2 regions of the Amycolatopsis sp. N2S4-7 genome follow, and region 2 is predicted to be linked to the other one. Evidence: riboswitches for the same ligand, from Rfam matches in the RefSeq annotation. Region 2 holds a riboswitch; the other holds the start of a gene.
The links. A riboswitch is a leader RNA that binds a small molecule or an ion and turns the genes downstream of it on or off. The one in region 2 is predicted to bind thiamine pyrophosphate.

Region 1 (4,402 bases), 650 kb from region 2:
GACCGCGACCGGCAGCGTCGGCGCCGTCGGCCGGGCGAGGAAGCTCGTCGCACCGAACTCGCCGAGCGCGACGACGAAGCCGAACCCGGCGGCGGCGACGAGCGGCCGCAGCGTCAGCGGCAGGTCGATCTCCCGCCACACCCGCAGCGGGCTCGCGCCGAGCGTCGACGCGGCCTGCCGCAGCCGGACGTCGACCGCGCGCAGCACCGGCAGCACCATCCGCACGATCAGCGGGATGATCACCAGGGCCTGGGCCAGCGGTACCAGGTACGGCGACGTCCGGAGGTCGCCGGGCAGCGCGTCGAGCGTCACCAGGTAGCCGAACCCGACGGTCACCGCGGACACCCCGAGCGGCAGCATCAGCACGGCGTCCATCGTCTCGCCGAGCCCGCGCGCGGGCTTCGCGGGCGACCGGCGCAGGGCCACCAGCACCACGGACGCGAGCACGCCGACCACCATCGCCAGCAGCGTCGCGTCGACGGCCACCTTCAGCGAGTTCACCGCGGCGTCCCAGCCGGACACCTGCAGCGCGCCCTTCTCGCCGGTGCTCGTCAGGGCCCGGTAGCCGGCGAGGCTCCAGCCGTCCTCAGTGGACACCGACTCGGCGAGCAGCGCGAGGATCGGGGTCAGCAGGAGGGCGAGCACGGCACCCGCCGCGCCGACGACCCACCACTCGCCACCACGAGGGCGCCGCGTCTTCGTGGCCCCGATCCTGGCCCCCTCCTTGCGCCGGCGCGCCAAGCCGCCGAGGACCAGCGCGGCCACCACGGCGGCGAACTGGATCAGCGAAAGCGCCGCCGCACCCGAGAGGTCGAGCAGGTCGACCGTCCGGAGGTAGATCTCGGTCTCCAGGGTCCGGTAGCGGGCGCCGCCGAGGATGAGCACGACGCCGAAGCTGGTGGCGCAGAACAGGAACACCACGGCCGCGGCGGACGCGATCGCCGGGGCCAGCGCGGGAAGCGTCACCGAGCGGAACGCCCGCCACGGCGACGCGCCCAGCGCGCGGGCGGCGTCGGTCGTCCGCGAATCCAGCCGCGACCAGAGCCCGGCGACGGTCCGCGCGACGACGGCGACGTTGAAGAAGGCGTTGGCCAGCACGATCGGCAGCACGCCGCCGTCCGGCCAGAGCGCCCGGAAGGCGAGCCCGACGACGACCGTCGGCAGCACGAACGGCACCAGCACCAGCGTCCGCGCGAGGCCGACGCCGGGCAGCCGCACGCGGGCCAGCAGGAACGCCACCGGCAGCCCGGCCAGCACCGCGACGACCGTGGACGCGGCCGCGCTCGCCACGGTGAACCCGGCCAGCTGCCAGGTCCGCGGGTCCCGGAGAACGACGTCGAGACCACCCGCGGCGAACCCGCGGCCGACGATGGCCAGCACCGGCCAGGCGAAGAACACCACCAGGAACCCGATGGGGGCCAGCCCGAGCAGCGCCAAGCCGATGCCTCGGGCGGTCCGCGGTGGCGCTAAGACTGCACCAGCGTGCGCCATTCGCCGATCCACTTCTCGCGTCCGGCCTGCACCTGGTCCGCGGGCAGCGTCTGCGGCTTCTGCGGCAGCGGGGCGGCCTGCGCCCAGCCCGCGGGCAGGTCGACGCCCTGGCGCGCCGGGTAGACGTACATGTTGGCCGCCACGGTCACCTGGAACTGCTGCGAGAGCAGGAAGTCGACGACCTTGCGCGCGTTCTCGGCCTGCTTGCCGTTGGCCAGCACGCCGGCGTACTCGACCTGCCGGTAGCACGTGTCGAGCAGCGCCTTGGTGCGCGGCTTGCCGTCCTCGCCCACCTCGGCGGCCGGCGACGACGCGTACGAGACGACGATCGGCCGCGGCCCCTTGCCGGACGAGCCGGAGAAGTCCTTGGTGTAGGCCTCTTCCCAGCCGCTGACCACCTTGACGCCGTTGGCCTTCAGCTTCGTCCAGTAGTCCTTCCAGCCGGCCTCGCCGTACTTCGCGACGGTGCCGAGGAGGAAGGCCAGGCCGGGCGACGCCGTCGCCGGGTCCTCGGCGACCAGCAGGTCCTTGTACTTCGGGTCGGCGAGGTCGTCGTACGACTCCGGCGCCGGGATCCCCTTGCTCGTGAAGTAGTTCGTGTCGACGTTGACGCAGACGTCGCCGACGTCGACGGCGGACAGCCGGTGCTCGGGGTCGACGGCGTAGCGCTGCGGCCCGCGGTCGGCCTCCGGGCTGGTGTACGGCTCGAAGACGCCCTCGGTGAGCGCGCGCGAGGCGAAGGTCGAGTCGACGCCGTACGCGACGTCGCCGATCGGGTTGGCCTTGGTCAGCACGAGCTTGTTGGTCAGCGACCCGGCGTCACCCTGCTTGAGCACGGAGACCTTGATGCCCGACTGCTTCTGGAAGGCGTCGAGCACCTCCTGCGGCGCCAGGAAGGAATCGTGCGTCACGAGGGTGACGGTGGGCGTCTGCTGCGTGCCACCGTCACCGTCCGACAGCGAGCACGCCGCTGCGACGGCGCTGACGGCGGCGACGGCCGTCGCGGCGCGAACAGCCCTGCGTTTCATCTACCCTCCTGCACTTCGCCGGACGAGGAGGTCGAGCCCTCCCTTCGCCGGCATGATCCGGTCAGGTGCGAACGGTCGCGGGTGACCCGCCTCTCAGCCCGGCTGACCGGACTCCCGTGGCAACCGTGCAGCGTAGTCCAGGACGTACGACCATGGAGACATGACGGAAATCTTGAGCGACTCCGAGGCCGACGGACGGTTGGGTGCGGGCTGGACCCGATCCGGGTCCGTCATCTCCCGCGAGGTGGAGCTGGCGAGCTTCCCGCAGGCGATCGAGGTGGTGGACCGGGTGGCGGTCCTCGCCGAAGAGGCCGACCACCACCCGGACATCGACATCCGCTGGCGCACGCTCACCTTCCGCCTGAGCACGCATTCGGCGGGCGGGCTGACCGCGAAGGACTTCGACCTGGCGGCCCAGATCGATGCGGTGCTCGCCGGACTGTGATCCTGGTAACTCTGGGTGAACTTTCGCCCGGGTTCGACGTCTCTCGGTTACCGGAACCTTCGGGAGGGAGACGAGATGACTCAGGCAATCGTGGTCGGTTCGGCGGCGTTCGCAGCCATGGTGGCGGCAGCCGGAGGCGTGCTCTGGTTCACCGCCCGCAACCGCCGCCACCTGGACGGCTGAACGGCGTTTTCCCTGGTCACGGGTGAGCTTGATCACAGCGGCTAACGCGGGGCATGATCAGTGCGCTGTCCCTGCGGAAGCATCGGCCCGCCCGTAGGGAAAACGCCCATGAACAGCACTCTGCCCGCCGCCCAGCGCGCCTGGATCAACGCCCTCGCCCCCGCGGTGGTGTTGATCGCCATCGTGCTGCTGGGTGTGCTCGGCTAGTCCGCGCAGCAGCCGCAGTTCGAGCGCCGTCGCCCTGACCTCCAGAGCGGCGGCGTACTCGTCTGTCAGCCCGCCGGGCGGATCCGCTCGGTCGGCGGGAACTCGGCCGCCTGCGCCCGCAGTTCCGCGGCATCCGGGACGTCCGCCGCGGCCCGCTCGACCCGGGTGAGCGCCCGGCTCACACGTTGAAGCGGAATTCGACCACGTCGCCGTCGGTCATGACGTAGTCCTTGCCCTCCATGCGGACCTTGCCCGCCGCGCGGGCCGCCGCCATCGAGCCGGCCTCCATCAGGTCGTCGTACGAGACGATCTCCGCCTTGATGAAGCCGCGCTCGAAGTCCGTGTGGATCACGCCCGCCGCCTGGGGGGCCGTCGCACCCTGCGGGATCGTCCAGGCGCGCGATTCCTTGGGGCCCGCCGTCAGGTACGTCTGCAGGCCGAGCGTGTGGAAGCCGGCACGGGCCAGCGAATAGAGCCCCGGCTCCGGCTGGCCGACCGACTCGAGCAGCTCGCGGACCGACTCCTCGTCGTCCAGCTCCAGCAGCTCCGCCTCGACCTTCGCGTCGAGGAACACCGCGTCCGCGGGCGCGACCAGCTTCGTCAGCTCCTCGCGGCGGGCCTCGTCGGTGAGCACCGACTCGTCGGCGTTGAAGACGTACAGGAACGGCTTCGTGGTGAGCAGGCTCAGCTCCCGCAACGCCTCGAAGTCGACCTCCTTCTGCGCCTGGAAGAGCGTCCGCCCGGCGTCGAGGATCTCCTTCGCCCTCTGGGCGTTGTCCAGCGCGGGCTTGTTCTCCTTCTTCGTCCGCGCTTCCTTCTCCAGCCGCGGCAGGGCCTTGTCCAGCGTCTGCAGGTCGGCGAGGATCAGCTCGGTGTTGATCGTCTCGATGTCGCTCGACGGGTCGATCCGGCCGTCGACGTGCACCACGTCGGGGTCGTCGAACACCCGGATGACCTGGCAGATCGCGTTGGCCTCACGGATGTTCGCGAGGAACTTGTTGCCCAGCCCGGCACCCTCGGACGCGCCCTTCACGATGCCCGCGATGTC
Region 2 (4,402 bases):
TTCCGAAGCGAAGGAAGAAAAGTCCGGCCTGCGGATCGCGCAGGTACTGGCGGCGGCGCTGGCGGCGGTGACCGCGGCGCTGCTGGGCTCGACGCTCGGCGTGGCGGGCACGGTGGTCGGCGCGGGCGTGGCGAGCGTGGTGTCGACGGTCGGCAGCGAGCTGTACCTCCGCTCGCTGCAACGCACCCGGGAGGCGGCGCTGAAGGCGCGTGAGCTCGCGACGTCCGGCATCCGGCGACGGGGGCCCGCCGGTCCGGACGTGCCGATCACCGACCAGCCGACGGTCCAGCTGGCGAAGCCCCCGGAGGAGGGGCCGGGCCGGTGGCGGAAGCTGCGCTGGCCGCTGATCATCGGCACGAGCGTGGCGGCGTTCGCGGTGGCGATCCTGGCGATCGTCGGGTTCGAGTCGGCGACGGGCACCCAGATCGGCGGCGGCACGGGTTCGAGCATCGGCAAGATCCTCGGCAGCGGTGGCGGCGGGACGGACAAGACCCCGGCCACGACCCCCACGACCTCGACGGACGACACCCAGGTGTCCCCGACGGAGACGCCGACCAGCCCGACCGAAACCTCGACCGCCCCGACGACGTCGACCCAGTCACCGACAACGACCCCGAGCACGACGACCCAGCAGCCGTCGACCTCGGCCCCGGCGACGACAACCCCGCCGACCAGCAAGGCCGCGCCGACCTCCACGCCCTGAGTCCCCTCGCGGGCCGGGCGGGCCGTCGACGAGCCCGAGCACCCACCTCGCGGGCCTCAGGTGAGGTGGGTCAGCAGGCCCGGACCGTCGATGACCTCGAGCACCCACCCCCGTGAACCCGGGCCTCAGGTGAGGTGGGTCAGCAGTGCCCGGGCCGCCGACGACCCCTGAGCACCCACCCGGCGAGCCCCTCAGGGCAGTCGGCCCAGCAATGCCCGGGCCGCGGCGGCGGGGTCCTCGGCCTCGGTGATCGCCCGGACCACCACGATCCGCGTCGCGCCCGCGTCGAGGACCTCCGGCAGGCGCTCGGCGTCGATGCCGCCGATCGCGAACCAGGGCCGGTCCGGGGCGGCCGCCGCCGTCGAACGGACCAGGTCCAGGCCCGGCGCCGGGCGGCCCGGCTTGGTCGGCGTCGGCCAGCACGGGCCCGTGCAGAAGTAGTCCACGCCGGGCTCCGCGGCGGCCGCGAGCGCCTGGTCGAGGGAGTGCGTCGACCGGCCGATCACGACGTCCTCGCCGAGGATCCGGCGGGCCAGCGGCACGGGGATGTCGTCCTGGCCCAGGTGGAGCACGTCCGCCCCGACCGCCAGCGCCACGTCCGCGCGGTCGTTCACCGACAGCAGCGCGCCGTGCCGCGCGCACGCCTCGGCCAGCACCTCCAGTGCCGCGATCTCTCCCGCGGCTTCCAGGGCACCGGTCTTGTCGCGCAGCTGGATGACGTCGACGCCGCCGGCCAGCGCCGCGTCGGCGAACTCCGCGAGGTCGCCACGGGCCGTGCGGGCGTCCGTGCACAGGTACAGGCGCGCGGCGTCGAGCCGGGCGCGGATCTTGTCACCGGAAAGGGCGGGCATAGCGGCGACCGTACCTCCCGCGTTAGGGTGGTGGGGTCCGCACGGGAGCCCGAGGCACGGGCTGAGAGGGAGCTGCCGCTCCGACCGTGGAACCTGATCCGGGTCATGCCGGCGCAGGGAGCGTGATCCCATGACGAACCTGGCAGTGGTGGGCGGCGGCGTGATCGGCCTGTCCACGGCGTGGCGTGCGGCCCGGCAGGGCCACCCCGTCACGGTCTACGACCCCGAACCCGCCCGCGGCGGCGCGTCCTGGCTGGCCGGCGGCATGCTCGCGCCGGTCACCGAGGCCTGGCCCGGCGAGGAGGACGTCCTCAGGCTCGGCGAAGAGTCCCTTCGCCGCTGGCCCGGCTTCGCGAGCGACCTGGCCCAGGAGGGCGTCGACCCCGGTCTGGCCGGTCACGGGACGCTGGTCGTCGCGTTCGACAGCGCCGACGCCGGTCACCTCGACATCCTCGCCGGCTACCTGCGCTCGATCGGCCGCGCCGCGGACCGGCTCACCGGCCGGGAGACCAAGCGCCTCGAGCCCGGGGTCGGGTCCGTCCGAAGTGGACTCCACGTGCCCGGCGACCTGGCCGTGGACAACCGGAAACTGCTCAACGCGCTCTACGCGGCCTGCGTCAACCACGACGTCCGGTTCGTCCGCGAGCGCGTCGGATCCGTGCCGGACGCCGAAGCCGTCGTGCTCGCCGCGGGCGCCTGGACCGGGCGGCTGCACCCGCAGCTCGCCGACGCCGTGCGCCCGCTCAAGGGGGAGATCCTCCGGCTCAAGCCCCGCCGCGGCTGCCTGCCGCCGCCGGTGCACACCGTCCGCGCCGTCGTCGAGGGCCGCCCGATCTACCTCGTCCCGCGCGGTGACCAGGAGCTCGTCCTCGGCGCCACGCAGTACGAGGCGGGCTTCGACCAGGCCGTCACCGCGCGCGGCGTGCGCGAGCTGATCGAGGGCGCCGAGCGCGTCTTCCCCGCGATCACCGAGTACGAGCTGGCCGAGACCGCCGCGGGCCTGCGGGCCGGCAGCCGGGACGCGCTGCCGTACCTCGGCGTCCTGGACGACGGCGTCTACGCCGCGACCGGGCACCACCGCAACGGACTGCTGATGGCCCCCGTGACCGCGGACGCCGTGGTCGCCTGGCTCGAGGGGGAAAAGCCGCCCGAAGGCGTCGAAGCGGCTTCGCCCGCCCGCCTGCACCAGAAGGAGCGCGTGTGATGGAGATCAAGCTCAACGGGACGTGGACGGAGTTCCCGGACGGCGCCACCGTCGCGGACGTCCTCGACGCGACGGGCGGGCAGCGGCCCGGGATCGCCGTCGCGGTCGACGGCGTCGTCGTCCGCCGGAGCGACTGGCCCACCACCGCCGTGCCCAAGGGCGCGGGCGTCGACGTGCTCACCGCGGTCCAGGGAGGCTGAAATGGACGAAGAACCGCTGGTCATCGGCACCACCAAGCTGACGTCCCGGCTGATCATCGGCACCGGCGGCGCGGCGAACCTGGCCGTGCTCGAACGCGCGCTGGTCGCGTCCGGGACCGAGCTGACGACCGTCGCCATGCGCCGCGCCGACGCCGAAGGCGGCTCCGGCGTCCTCGAGCTCCTGAACCGGCTCGGTATCGAGCTGCTGCCGAACACCGCGGGCTGCCGCACGGCCGCCGAAGCCGTCCTCACCGCGCAGCTCGCGCGCGAGGCGCTCGGTACCGATCTCATCAAGCTCGAGGTGCACGCCGACGACCGGACGCTGCTGCCGGACCCGTTCGAAACCCTCGACGCCGCCGAACGGCTGGCCGCCGACGGGTTCACCGTGTTCGCCTACACGAACGACGACCCGGTGCTCGCGCTGCGCCTGGAGGAGGCCGGCTGCGCCGCCGTGATGCCGCTGGGCGCGCCGATCGGCACCGGCCTCGGCATCCGGAATCCGCACAACATCGAGCTGATCGTTTCGCGGGCGGGCGTCCCGGTGATCCTGGACGCCGGAATCGGCACGGCGTCGGACGCGACGCTGGCGATGGAGCTCGGCTGCGACGCCGTCCTGCTGTCCACGGCGGTCACCCGGGCGGCGGATCCGGAACGGATGGCCGCGGCGATGCGGGCGGGCGTCGCCGCCGGTCGCCTGGCCCGCGGCGCGGGTCGGGTGCCGCAGCGCTTCTGGGCGCAGGCGTCGAGTCCACCCCGGTGAACCGGAGTGGCTTCACGCCGAACCCGCACCGCGAACCCGTAAGGTGGACGGCACTTTCCGGCGCACCCGCGGCGGGGCAGGGCAGAAGGAGCCAGCCGTGACCAGCACCTCGGTCCAGGACGTCTCGGGCAGGTTGTACCTCGCCGTCGGGAGGCTGTCCCGGTCACTGCGCCAGGCCGGCGTGCCCGGGCCGGGCCACGGCGCCATCTCGGCGCTGGCGACGCTGGTGCACGCGGGCCAGCTCCGGCTGGGTGACCTCGCGGCCAAGGAGGGCGTCGCCGCGGCGACCATGTCGCGGATCATCGCGTCCCTGGTCGAGGCCGGGTACGTCAGCCGGGAGTCCGACCCGGTCGACCGGCGGGCGTGGCTGGCGAAGGCGACCGAGGAGGGCGAGCGGCTGGTTTCCGGCGTCCGGTCGACCCGGGTGCAGGAGCTGAACCGGCGGCTCGACCGGCTCTCGCCCGAGCACCGCGAAGCCCTGACGGCGGCGATCCCGGCGCTCGAGGCCCTGATCGCGGACGACTAGGACGCGCCTCGGGTGTGGCGCGCCGGCCGAGCGGGTACTCCCTCCGCACGCTGGTCGACCGTCGACCGGAACACCTGGGGAGGTAGGCGTGGTGGACTCGACGCTGGCCGCGATTTGGTTTCCCGATGGCCCCATGGGCGGCGTGCTCGTGGTGATCG

Region 1: it holds a riboswitch for thiamine pyrophosphate, as region 2 does, so the genes downstream of both, ACH54P_RS36540 (thiamine ABC transporter substrate-binding protein) here and thiO (glycine oxidase ThiO) in region 2, are expected to answer to the same signal.

The regions. Positions count from the first base shown of each region.
Region 1 is NZ_CP172299.1:7,693,254-7,697,655, reverse strand. It holds gene ACH54P_RS36545 (ABC transporter permease) at 1-1,491, opposite strand, end outside; gene ACH54P_RS36540 (thiamine ABC transporter substrate-binding protein) at 1,467-2,519, opposite strand; TPP riboswitch at 2,541-2,647, opposite strand; gene ACH54P_RS36535 (4a-hydroxytetrahydrobiopterin dehydratase) at 2,680-2,964, shown strand; gene ychF (redox-regulated ATPase YchF) at 3,533-4,402, opposite strand, start outside.
Region 2 is NZ_CP172299.1:7,045,805-7,050,206, forward strand. It holds gene ACH54P_RS33410 (hypothetical protein) at 1-703, shown strand, start outside; gene thiE (thiamine phosphate synthase) at 895-1,554, opposite strand; TPP riboswitch at 1,586-1,691, shown strand; gene thiO (glycine oxidase ThiO) at 1,685-2,758, shown strand; gene thiS (sulfur carrier protein ThiS) at 2,758-2,958, shown strand; gene ACH54P_RS33430 (thiazole synthase) at 2,960-3,718, shown strand; gene ACH54P_RS33435 (MarR family winged helix-turn-helix transcriptional regulator) at 3,816-4,244, shown strand; gene ACH54P_RS33440 (hypothetical protein) at 4,333-4,402, shown strand, end outside.